3 regions of the Bradyrhizobium sp. MI1.11 genome follow, and region 3 is predicted to be linked to each of the others. Evidence: predicted binding sites of a transcription regulator. Region 3 holds the regulator's gene; each other region holds the start of a gene.
What was found. Region 3 encodes LexA, which represses DNA repair genes until DNA is damaged. Its sites were predicted from a motif close to TGTTCNNNNTGTGTTCNG; they were not measured.

Region 1 (3,957 bases), on a different contig from region 3:
GGTGGTCGGGTCGGGCGAGGTCCGGATGACGCGGATCATCTCGTCGATATTGGCGACCGCGATCGCCAGACCGACCAGGATATGGGCGCGATCACGGGCCTTGGCGAGCAGGAACTTGGTGCGCCGCGTGACGACGCGCTCGCGGAAGTCGACGAAGATCGCCAGCAGGTCCTTCAGATGCATGATCCGCGGACGGCCGCTGTCGAGCGCCACCATGTTGACGCCGAAGCTCGTCTGCAGCGGCGTGAACCTGTAGAGCTGATTCAGCACCACATCCGGCACGGCGTCGCGCTTCAGTTCGATGACGACGCGGTAGCCGTCGCGATCCGATTCGTCGCGCAGGTCGCCGATGCCTTCGATCTTCTTTTCCTTGACCAGCTCGGCGATGCGCTCGACCATCGTCGCCTTGTTCACCTGGTAGGGAATCTCGCTGATGATGATCGCCTCGCGCTCCTTGCGGATGGTCTCGATCGCGACCTTGCCGCGCATCATGACCGAGCCGCGCCCGAGGTGATAGGCGGCGCGGATGCCCTGCCGTCCGAGGATGACGCCGCCGGTCGGGAAATCCGGTCCCGGCACGATGTTGATGAGCTCGTCGATGGTGAGCGCGGGGTTGTCGATCAGCGCGACGCAGGCGTCGATGACTTCGCCGAGATTGTGCGGCGGGATGTTGGTCGCCATGCCGACTGCGATGCCGCCGGCGCCGTTGACGAGCAGGTTCGGGAACTTGGCCGGCAAGACCGACGGTTCGGTCTCGTTGTTGTCGTAGTTCGGCTGGAAGTCGACCGTGTCCTTGTCGATGTCGGCCAGCAGAGCCAGCGCCACCTTCGTCAATCGGGCTTCAGTATAACGATAGGCAGCCGGAGGATCGCCGTCGACCGAGCCGAAATTGCCCTGACCGTCGATCAGCGGCACGCGCATGGAGAAGTCCTGCGCCATCCGGACCATGGCGTCGTAGATCGACTGGTCGCCATGCGGATGATATTTACCGATGACGTCACCGACCACGCGGGCGGACTTGACGTACTTCTTGTCCGGCGTGTGCCCCTGCTCGTTCATCGAGTACAGGATGCGCCGATGCACCGGCTTCAGGCCGTCCCGGGCGTCAGGCAGCGCACGCGCCACAATCACGCTCATGGCGTAGTCGAGATAGGACTTCTTCATCTCCTCGAAGATGGAGACGGGGCGAATATCCGAGGGTTGCGCCGGCTGGTCGCCGGGCTTGTCGTCGTCGTCAGCCAAGGGGAAATCCGATGAGGTTTTATCTGGGAATCATATAGCGCATCGAGCCTCTGATAACCACCCTCGCGGGGATCTGGGAAGCGCTTTTTCCGCCTATTTTTCCAACAACTTAAGCCCTTGCGAGCGGTGCCTCGGGCAGCCCCCGCATCGGCCTTGCAAAATCGCCGGTAACACGTGGAAAACCGACCGGCGAGCTTGCCCCGTCAGCGCGTTTGCCAAGCCGCAATCCGAGCTCACCCCAAACATGAAGCGGGCCCGGAAATCCCGAGCCCGTCCTGCCGATTAGTGGGATTTTTTGACACGAGATGAGAAGCGCCGCCCACGCGGCCGGCGCCTCCGCATCGATATGCCTCGTTCTCAGAACGGAATCGCTCAGAACGGGATGTCGTCGTCCATGTCGCTGTTGCGGCCACCGCCGCCGGCGGCAACGGGTCGCCGCGGCGCGCTGCTGACCGGACCGGAGGAGCCGAAATCGCCGCCCGGCTCGTCGCCGAAGCTGCCGCCTCCCCCGCCGCCACTACGGCCGTCCAGCATCGTCAGGGTGGAGTTGAAGCCCTGCAGCACGACTTCGGTCGAGTACTTTTCAACACCGCTCTGGTCGGTCCATTTGCGGGTCTGGAGCGCACCCTCGACGTAAATCTTGGCGCCCTTCTTCAGATACTGTTCGGCGACCTTGCAGAGCCCTTCATTGAAGATCACGACGCGGTGCCACTCGGTCTTTTCCTTGCGCTCGCCGGTCGCCTTGTCGCGCCAGGTCTCCGAGGTGGCGACGCTCAGATTGGCGATCGGCCGCCCGTCCTGGGTGCGGCGGATTTCAGGATCCTTGCCGAGATTTCCAACCAGAATGACCTTGTTGACGCTTCCCGCCATCTCCGCTCTCCGCTCCGAATGCCACTGAATTCAAGAAGGCCGGTCCGCTCCCCGCGCTCCACCGTGCCTGTTGAGGCGACCCTATACGCTCGCCGAACGCTTGCGGACGACGATCAGTCCGTCGCCCCTCCGGTTATCCCCACATATAGCATCGACCTCCGGCATGTTCCAGATTTGTTCTTGGCGAACTTCCGCATCGAATATGTGGCGTCGATCGGCCAATGTACTGCGGGAAGGCACGCGTCGATTGGAACCTTTGTAGGTTCCCAAAAGCGAAGGAAAGAACTTAACATTCAGCAAGTTGTGGGTCCTCGCACGGCCCCGTTCTTGTTGCATTTCGGAGACGGACTTTGCCGCTCCGCAGAGCTACGGTTTCCTCGGACTTAAATCATATGGGCCCTCGTGCCTGATCAACCGCTTCGGGGAAGAAAGAAGCGGACGAACCTGGGGAGACTGGCAATGAATAAGCTTCTTATTGGTGCAATCAGTGCAGTGGCGATGGGCCTGTCGGCTCCCGCGAGCGCGGCGGATCTTGCCGCGCGTCCCTACACCAAGGCTCCGGCGCCGGCGATTGCCACCATCTACGATTGGAGCGGCTTCTACATCGGCATCAACGGCGGCGGTGGCTCGAGCCACACGTGCTGGGACTTCGTCACGCCCGCGACCGGCGTTTTGGTCGGGGAAGGCTGCCATAACGCGGTCGGCGGCACGGTCGGTGGCCAGATCGGCTATCGCTGGCAGTCCACCAATTGGGTGTTCGGCCTCGAAGGCCAAGGCAACTGGGCCGACTTCCGGGGCGACAACGTGAGCACACTTTTCCCCGGCACCGCCCTGGTCACGGGTGATCGCAACCGTTCCCGCATCGACTCTTTCGGGCTCATCACCGGTCAGATCGGTTACGCCTGGAACAACGTGCTGCTTTACGTGAAGGGCGGCGCCGCCGTCGTCGGCGACAAATACGACATCTACGCTGCGGCGGGCACGCCCGGCGCGGGCGCGCTGCTGGCCTCGGCGCGGGAGACTCGCTGGGGTGGCACGGTCGGGGCCGGTCTGGAGTTCGGCTTCGCTCCCAACTGGTCGCTGGGCTTTGAATACGACCACATCTTCCTTGGCGATCGCACGATCGGCTTCACAACGCCCGCGGGTGCGGTTTTCGGCAGCGACCGGATTCGCCAGGACGTCGACATGGGCCTCGTCCGCTTGAACTATCGCTGGGGCGGTCCGGTCATCGCAAAGTACTGATCGCGCTGGAATAGAGCACTTCGAAGGCCGGCCTCGTGCCGGCCTTTTGCTGTGCGGTTCTGCGATATCAATAGGTCAATAGCCGTTCCGTTTTCCGATCGCTGTTGCTTTTCAGTGACACAACTTGCGGCTTCACCGGTGTATGGACGATATCAGTTGGACCACGGCGTCCGATGCTCTTCCGGGACAGGGAGGGACAACAGAAACTGGGACTGGGATTACTGAAGATGAAAAAGATTTGGTTGGCTTCGGCCTGTTTGTTCGCACTCGCTGCCCCGGCTTCGGCCGCTGATCTGGCGGCGCGCCCCTACACCAAGGCTCCGGTGGCCATGGCTTCGGTCTACAACTGGACCGGCTTCTACCTCGGTATCGTCGGTGGCGGCGCCTGGGAAAATTCCTCGACCGACCCGAAGATGAAGGGCGGCTTCGTCGGCGGTACTGCCGGCTACAACTGGCAGACCGGCAACGTCGTGTTCGGTGTCGAGGCCGATGGCGCCTGGGCGGACGTCAGCGCGTCGGTCACCGGCCCCGTTGCCGTCCCCGGCTTCGGCCTCGTCAGCACCACCCTCAGCTCGAAGACCGATGCGATGGGCACCGTGCGCG
Region 2 (3,957 bases), on a different contig from region 3:
CGCGCCGATCAACAAGGGTAACTCCGGCGGCCCGGCCTTCGACATGAATGGCAACGTGATCGGCGTGAACACTGCGATCTTCTCGCCCTCCGGCGGCTCGGTCGGCATCGGCTTCGACATTCCGGCCTCGACCGCAAAGCTCGTCGTCGCACAGTTGAAGGACAAGGGCGCGGTCACACGCGGCTGGCTCGGCGTGCAGGTGCAGCCGGTGACGTCGGATATCGCCGACAGCCTCGGCCTCAAGGAGGCGCGCGGCGCGATCGTCGACAATCCGCAGGACGGCAGCCCGGCAGCGAAGGCGGGCATCGAGGCGGGCGACGTCATCACCGCCGTCAATGGCACCGCGATCAAGGATTCCCGCGATCTCGCCCGCACCATCGCCACCCTGGCGCCAGGCACGTCCGTGAAGCTCGATGTCGTCCACAAGGGCGACAACAAGACGGTGACACTGGCGCTCGGCGAGTTGCCGAACGAGCGACAGGCTAGAGCCGACGAGGGCAAGTCGCAGCCAGATGCCGGCATGCCGCCGCGTCTTGGCCTCAGCCTGGCTCCGGCCGGCGACGTCCAGGGCGCCGGCCAGAAGGGCGTCGTCGTCACCGAAGTCGATCCGCAAGGTCCGGCCGCGCAGCGCGGCATCCAGACCGGCGACGTCATCCTCAATGTGGGGGGCAAGGCCGTCGCCAATATCGGCGATGTCCGTTCGGAGCTGGCGCAGGCGAAATCGTCCGGCAAGCGCAGCGTGCTGCTGCAGGTCAGAAGCGCGCAGGCGACGCGGTTCGTGGCGGTGCCGCTCGCATAAGTCGAACGTCGATCGGCGCAACTCCAAAAAGGCGGCCTACGGGCCGCCTTTCCTGTTCGCCTTCAGGATTTCGGATGCCCGCCGATAACATTCTCGTTAACGGCAGGGAGGATGACCCGGTTCGTCCGAAAAAGCCGTGTTCGTTCATCACAATTACGGATCTCGTATGGACTCGGCGGCAATGAAGCCGCCGACGATTGCAAGCGTGGAACTTCGAACTTGCCGCCGCTGAGCCGGCCGGCAATTCGTATTTGATCGGTGCCGACATGGATCGATTGAAGCTCTCGCTGACGGCTGCGCTGCTCGTGGCGCCGTTCGTGCTGTGGGGCGGAAACGCTCTCGGGCGTGACGACGGCCGCTACGCGGACTCACCTCTCAAGCCGTGGTTCGACGGCCTGCGCAGCCATCTCGGTCCGTGCTGCTCGGATGCGGACGGGTTTGCCGTCGCCGATCCCGATTGGGACTCGCACAATGGACATTATCGCGTGCGGCTCGACGGCGAATGGGTCGAGGTACCGGACGAAGCCGTGATCACCGAGCCGAACCGGGCCGGCCGCACCATGGTGTGGCCGGTGAAGACCGCGTTCGGTGTGTCGATCCGCTGCTTCATGCCGGGCAGCATGATCTGACGGAGGTCAGCGCGACCGTTTGGAGGATTTGCGCTTCGACGTTTTCTTCGAACTCTTCTTGGAAGTTTTCCGAGATGTCTTCTTTGATGTCTTCTTGGACGACTTCCGTTTTGCGGCTTTCTTCGGGACCTTCTTGCCCTTCTTGCGCGCTTTCGACAGGCCGATCGCGATCGCCTGCTTGCGGCTCTTCACGCGTCCGCCTCGACCGCCAGGTCCGCTTTTCGCGGTCCCCTGCTTGTAGCGCTTCATCTCGCCTTCGACATCGCTGCCGGAGCTGCGCGAGTAGCGGCGCTTCTTTGCCTTGCGTGCCATGCATGTTCTCCCTTGGCCTGGGAAAACAATCCGAGACAGGCATAGTTCCGAAAGCGCAAGCAACGTGGGGGGATACGCGGCCTAGCCTAGAAGGAATCCGCCAGCTCGATCTCCGCTTCCAGCACCTGAATGCGCCGCGCTGCCTCGCTGGAGGACAGATCCCGCGCATATTGCGCGGGTTGATATGCCTCTTCGCTCAGCCGTTTCAGCCGGAGGCCCTGCGCCCGCGTCATCTGCTCGGTGAGGAAAGCTTTGGCGTCGTATCTACCCTGAACCTGCATATCGCTTCTCCCTTCTGAAATCGTGACTTGACTATATGTTCTTATTTTGTTCCAACAAGTCATGGACAATAGAATTAATGAAATTCGACATAAAATCAGCGCCTTGAGGTTGGAAATGGCCGATATCGAGGTGTCCGTCCGCGAACTCGTCGAGCGCGAGCGCGATCGCGACTGCACGGAGAAGGCCCTGGCGCAGATGGATCTGCGCCGGAAAATCAATCTGCTGATCGGCGAATGGAAGGCTGCAGGTGGCGGCGATGTCCTGCCGAATGTCCGCGATAGGATGCGCCTTCGTTCCGCGAAGGCAGCAGGTAGTCCTCTGCGCGTGGTCGCGCGCCGCTGAGAGCTTTGGGAGCGCACGGTGGAGGAAGACCCGGATGTGTACCGGATTCTAAAGCTGCGCGCCGAGATTCTCGAACTGGGCTCTGCGATCCGGCAGCTGCAACGCGAGGGGCTCGACGACGCCGCGGCCCAGCTCTTGATCGCCCGCAAGCGGGCACGGCTCGATCATCTGGTGAAATCAGATCCTGCCGGCGTTCATCCTGGCATCCTGGGCATCCATCGTAGCTGAGCCTTGGCGCAACGCGACGTGCCGGGCTCGTCGATACCGCATATTGACGAAGCGGCCTGGGAAAAAGTTCGTTTGAACACCAAAGCAAAAGGCCCCGCGATCGCGGGGCCTTCATGATTTCGGGGAACACCTACTTGGTGTTGCTCATGCCGCCCTTGTTGTTCGTCATGGTGCCGCCCTGGTCGGAGCCGGGGCCGGAGCCGCCCTGACCGGAGGGATCAGCACCCTTGGAAGACTTGGTGTTGGCGCCCGTGGTGGTCTGCGACGATGACATCGAGGATCCGTTTTTTGCCTTGTGCGACTTGGCCTGCACGGCGAACGGTGCGGCGGCGAGGCCGGTTGCCAACATCACGGCAAGAGCGAGCTTGGTGGTCTTCATATGCGGGAACTCCCTGAGTTGAATTGACGCAGGCAGCCAACTGCCATTGGTCGCAGGAGTTCCGAACAAAGAAGTTCCGGTAAAGCACGCATCCTTCAAGATTGCTTGTCCTCTTCGAGGATGAATACGACCCCGGTCAGTGTTGCGCCGATCGCGAACGTCGTCACCAATGTGAGGGCGAAAACGACAACGGCCTGCCTTCCGCCGTGACTCAGCAAATTGGCGACGCCGGGATTGGACAGCACGAGCAAGAGGCTGAAAGCGAGTCCCAAGGCTGCGCCCATCATCGCGTGCGTCATCAGCTTGACGAGCCCGCTGGGAGAGATCAGGTCCGACGACTTCTTCGCGCGCATGGAACTCTATCCCAATCTCGCAAGCAACGCCTGCGACACGCGCCGGTTCCATCCGCATGAAGGAATCGTTATCGCCCGCTTCATCCGACGTTCATGCCGGGTGGGCGAGAATGACCCTGCAACACGGGAACATTCGATATGGGTAAGGTGGTCTTTCTCTATCGCTCTCTGGCTTATCGCAACGCTGCTGCGGACATCCTCCGCAAAGCGCGCAAACTGCCCCGCGGCGCGGAGCGAAGCGCGGCGCGCCGCTATGCCAAGGCGCTGCGCGATCTCGCCCAAACGGAAGCCTGGCTCGAAGGGCGGGTCGCGCGCGAACCGCAAACGACGCAGCGCAGGAAGAGTGCGGCCTCCGGTTAACCGGACGCGCGCTGCAATTCGGCGGAGCTCGCGGCTTCGAAGTTGCCGGGCGTGGTCGTCGCGGCGGTCTTGCGGACCAGCGGCACCTCGAGCCGGCACAACAGACCCTCGGCGCGCCAATCGAATCGCGCCTGCCCGCCGAGCTGGGACTCGACGCTCGCAAGCAGGCTCCGCGTACCAAAGCCGCGGGATTTCGGCGTCATGACGAGCGGGCCGCCGGATTCCTCCCAGGTGAGCGTGAGCAGCTCGTCCTCGACCTGCCAGCCGATTGCG
Region 3 (3,957 bases):
CACGCCGTTCGGCGTGCTCGCCAATCTCGGCGCGATGCCGGTGGTCTCGGCGCTGGTGATGCCGGCGGGGCTGTTGGGGCTGCTTGCTGCACCGTTCGGGCTGGACAGCGTGTTCTGGTGGCTGATGGGGATCGGCATCGACTGGATGGTCGCGGTCTCGCGCTGGGTCGCAGCATTGCCGGGTGCCGTCGGCCGCATCGCGGCGTTCGGGATCGGGCCGCTGATCGCGGCGAGCCTGGGAATCATCGTGCTGGGCTTGTTGCGGACGCCGCTGCGCTGGTCCGGCGCCCTGGTGCTGCTGGCAGCGATCCTGTGGGGACTGTCGGCGCGGCAGCCCGACATCCTGATCGCCGGGGATGGCGCGAGCGTCGCGGTGCGGGGCAAGGACGGATATCTGCACCTGATCAGGACCAGCAAGGACAGCTTTCTGCTCAAGGAATGGCTCGCTGCCGACGCCGATCCGCGCGATGCCGGCAGAGCCTCGCTGGCTGATGGCGTGTCCTGTGACGAATCCGGCTGCGTGACGCCACTGATCGACGGGAGGCTGGTCGCGCTGGCACTGCGGGTCGACGCTCTCGCCGACGATTGCAGTCGGGCCGCGCTGGTGGTGACGACGCGTCCCGCGCCGCCCGATTGCGCGGCGATGGTGGTCGATCGGCAGCGGCTCGCCAGCCAGAGCGCACTGGCGCTGACGCAGCGTGGTGACGGATTTGTGGTTCAGGTGGTGAGGGCGAGAGGCACGAGCCGCCCCTGGTTGCCGGTCGGCGCCGGCGAGGGTGATTTCGACGGCAGCCTTGCGCCGAAGGCGACCGCGCCCCGCATCAAGGACGCAACGCCGGCGGAGACCGACTTGCAGGCCGACGATTGATCTGATGGTGCGGAGCAACGCAGCGGGTCGGTGCGTCCGCTCGGATTCGCTGGCGCAAACCACACCATCTCGCCGGCCACGGCCGGCGATGGCAATTCAATCCTGACCTCCGACCTCGTAGCCGGAGGGCGGCTGTTTCAGCCGATCGGCAGGTGCGTGACGGTCGGCTGCCTGTCGGCGATGATCTGCGCCTTGTGCTCGCGCTCGATGACCGACTGGGTCACAGGCAGTTGCAGCACGGTCGCGCGCTGGCCTTCGACGAGCTGCGTCACCAGCACAAATTTGCCGTCGGGGAATTCGATCGCGTCATGATGGCGGTCGGGAACGTGCGGATCGATCTTGCCGAACTTGCCCACGCGGGAATTGATGGTCCGCGTCCAGATCCAGCGATTGTCGTAGCGGACGTCGTCTGCGAAGGCGAGCTCCGTTCCCGGCAGCAGGCAGACGGCAACAGACGGATCGGCTGCGGAGGCGAAGCCGCGCGTCGAGGTGCCGCGGAAATTTGTCGTGACGATCGTCTCGCCGACTTCGGCGGGGCGCGACGCGACGGCATGCAGGCTGTAGTCACACATCGGGTGCTCCTCATGCTGGGATAGCAACCCACGTCTCTTATCGAGGCGCAGGCCTCTATCAGAGTTGAAGCACGAAAGCTCTGCTCGGTTGTGGGCAAATCTGCGGCTGGTTTCCGCAAGCCGCGATCACATTATCTTTCCCGAATTCAATAGGAACAAAGAGAGTTGCGATGCATTCGGGAGGCGCATGCGCGAATATTGCCGGCTGGTGCAACGACCTCGATCGCTGCTCGCTGTTTCCTCGCACACTCGAGCCGCGAAGCGGTGCTGTTTCGGTGCTGCTTCTTGGGCGTCGCGAGTAGCCAGCGCCGGAGGAGGGGCCGGATAGTCTGTGCAGAACCAGAAAGACTATCCAGCCGGAGCGGACGATGATCCGCTCCAATCTCTGACCGGCGATGCCGATCGGAAGCGCGCGAGGCGCCAACTTCTCCAGGTATCAAGTACGTCCGGTATCAGTACTTCCGGTAAAGCCCGATCAGCTTGCCCTGAATCTTCACCCGATTGGGCGGCAGGATGCGGACCTCATAGGCAGCGTTGGCGGGCTCGAGCGCGATCGAGGCGCCGCGACGGCGGAAGCGCTTCAGCGTCGCTTCCTCGTCGTCGATCAGCGCCACCACGATGTCGCCGGTATCGGCGCTCTCGTTGCGCTGAATCAGCGCCATGTCGCCGTCAAGGATGCCGGCATCAACCATGGAATCACCGCGCACTTCCAGCGCGTAATGTTCGCCCGAGCCGAGCATGTCGGGCGGTACGCTGATGGTGTGGCTGCGTGTCTGCAACGCCTCGATCGGCGTGCCGGCCGCGATGCGGCCCATCACCGGTACCGCCACGGGGCGTTCGCCCTCGTCCGCGGGCAGGCTGGAGCCCGCACGCACCTTGCCGAGATTGCCCTCGATGACGCTGGGGGTGAAGCCGCGGCGGCTGCCGGCGGCTGCCTGGAGCTCCGGCAGCTTGATGACTTCAATCGCACGGGCGCGGTTGGGCAGGCGTCGGATGAAGCCACGCTCCTCGAGCGCCGTGATCAGGCGATGGATGCCCGACTTCGAGCGCAGATCGAGCGCATCCTTCATCTCGTCGAAGGAGGGCGGCACGCCGCTTTCCTTCAGACGTTCACTGATGAACCGCAGAAGCTCGTATTGTTTGCGCGTTAACATCTCGACCAAAGTCCCCCGGTTGATGTCGTCCGATTCCGAGACGCAGAATTCGGCAATAAGCCGCTACATGCTCGAAACAAATCATGAACGGACACTATATGTTCGATACATGTTCCGCAACTGCTTAATTTACCGTGAACAGAGCAAACTTCGCGGAACGCGCGTTGCGGGGTGCTCAGACGGGGAGCCGCAACACTTCGCAAGCCGTGCCGGCTTCGGCCTTCGGCGCGAATGGTGCGCGCACGAGAAGTACCTGTGCTGCAGCGAGATTCGCAAGCAGCGAAGAGTCCTGATGATTGACGGGAAGAACGACGCGTGTGCCGTCGTCACGCTCCTCCAGATGCGCGCGCAGATAGTCCTCGCGCTGGTCGTTGGCGCCGACGCCGCGGCCGAGCACGGCGCGTTCGCGGCGATGGTGAATCACTGAACGGCCCGACAGGGCGCGAATCAGCGGCACCATGAACAGGAAAGCGCACACGTAGGACGACACGGGATTGCCCGGCAGGCCGATCACACCCATTGCGCCGAGTCGCCCGTGCATCATCGGCTTGCCTGGCCGCATCGCGATCTTCCAGAACGCCATCGCGATGCCTTCGTCCCGCAGTGCCTGCTGGACCAGATCGTGGTCGCCGACCGATGCGCCGCCGGTCGTGATCAGGATGTCGGCGCCGCTCTCGCGGGCGCGGCGGATGCCGGCGGTGGTCGCCTCCAGCGTGTCGGCGGCAATACCGAGGTCGATCGTCTCGGCGCCTTCGCTGCGGGCGAGCGCGTGCAGGGCGTAGCCGTTGGAATAGACGATCTGGCCGTGGCCTGGCGTGGTGCCTGGCATCACCAGCTCGTCGCCGGTGGCGAGAATCGCGACCTTTGGACGCCTGAAAACGACAAGGTGCGGATGATTCATCCCGGCAGCGAGCGCGAGGTCGCGCTCGGTGACACGGCTTCCCTTGCGCAGGAGCACGTCACCCTCGCGGAAATCGACGCCGGCGGGGCGGATGTGCCGACCGGCGATCGCGGCTTCCTTGATCATGATCCGCTTGCCGGCGGCGACCGTGTCCTCCTGGATCACGACGGCGTCCGCGCCACCGGGAACGACGCCGCCGGTGAAGATCCGTACGGCCTCGCCGGCGCCGATCGTCCCGGCGAACGGTCGGCCCGCCGCGACTTCGCCGACCACGGTGAGCTCCGAATCGATCGTCGCGGCATCGGCCGCGCGCACCGCGTAGCCGTCCATCGCCGACATCGCCTGCGGCGGCTGCGTGCGCCGCGCCGCGAGGTCACGCGCGAGCACGCGATGATGGGCCTCGTCGAGGGAAATCATTTCTTCCGGCAGCGGCTCTGCACCCGCCAGCACCGCGGCAAGCGC

Region 1: a site for LexA is predicted at 2,277-2,294, ahead of AC0L30_RS16685 (single-stranded DNA-binding protein). Genes of this name have one in related genera too.
Region 2: a site for LexA is predicted at 2,058-2,075, ahead of AC0L30_RS24810 (DUF3072 domain-containing protein). Genes of this name have one in related genera too.

What each region holds. Positions count from the first base shown of each region.
Region 1 is NZ_JBVVPM010000014.1:104,570-108,526, forward strand. Features, by position in the region: gene gyrA (DNA gyrase subunit A) at 1-1,242, opposite strand, end outside; gene AC0L30_RS16685 (single-stranded DNA-binding protein) at 1,615-2,112, opposite strand; gene AC0L30_RS16690 (outer membrane protein) at 2,572-3,354, shown strand; gene AC0L30_RS16695 (outer membrane protein) at 3,582-3,957, shown strand, end outside.
Region 2 is NZ_JBVVPM010000027.1:23,599-27,555, reverse strand. Features, by position in the region: gene AC0L30_RS24825 (Do family serine endopeptidase) at 1-799, shown strand, start outside; gene AC0L30_RS24820 (hypothetical protein) at 1,066-1,428, shown strand; gene AC0L30_RS24815 (DUF6496 domain-containing protein) at 1,435-1,740, opposite strand; gene AC0L30_RS24810 (DUF3072 domain-containing protein) at 1,827-2,021, opposite strand; gene AC0L30_RS24805 (hypothetical protein) at 2,137-2,364, shown strand; gene AC0L30_RS24800 (hypothetical protein) at 2,383-2,592, shown strand; gene AC0L30_RS24795 (hypothetical protein) at 2,723-2,971, opposite strand; gene AC0L30_RS24790 (hypothetical protein) at 3,067-3,324, opposite strand; gene AC0L30_RS24785 (hypothetical protein) at 3,463-3,684, shown strand; gene AC0L30_RS24780 (HWE histidine kinase domain-containing protein) at 3,681-3,957, opposite strand, start outside.
Region 3 is NZ_JBVVPM010000002.1:295,632-299,588, forward strand. Features, by position in the region: gene AC0L30_RS03300 (ComEC/Rec2 family competence protein) at 1-868, shown strand, start outside; gene AC0L30_RS03305 (hypothetical protein) at 1,006-1,440, opposite strand; gene lexA (transcriptional repressor LexA) at 1,893-2,594, opposite strand; gene AC0L30_RS03315 (molybdopterin molybdotransferase MoeA) at 2,770-3,957, opposite strand, start outside.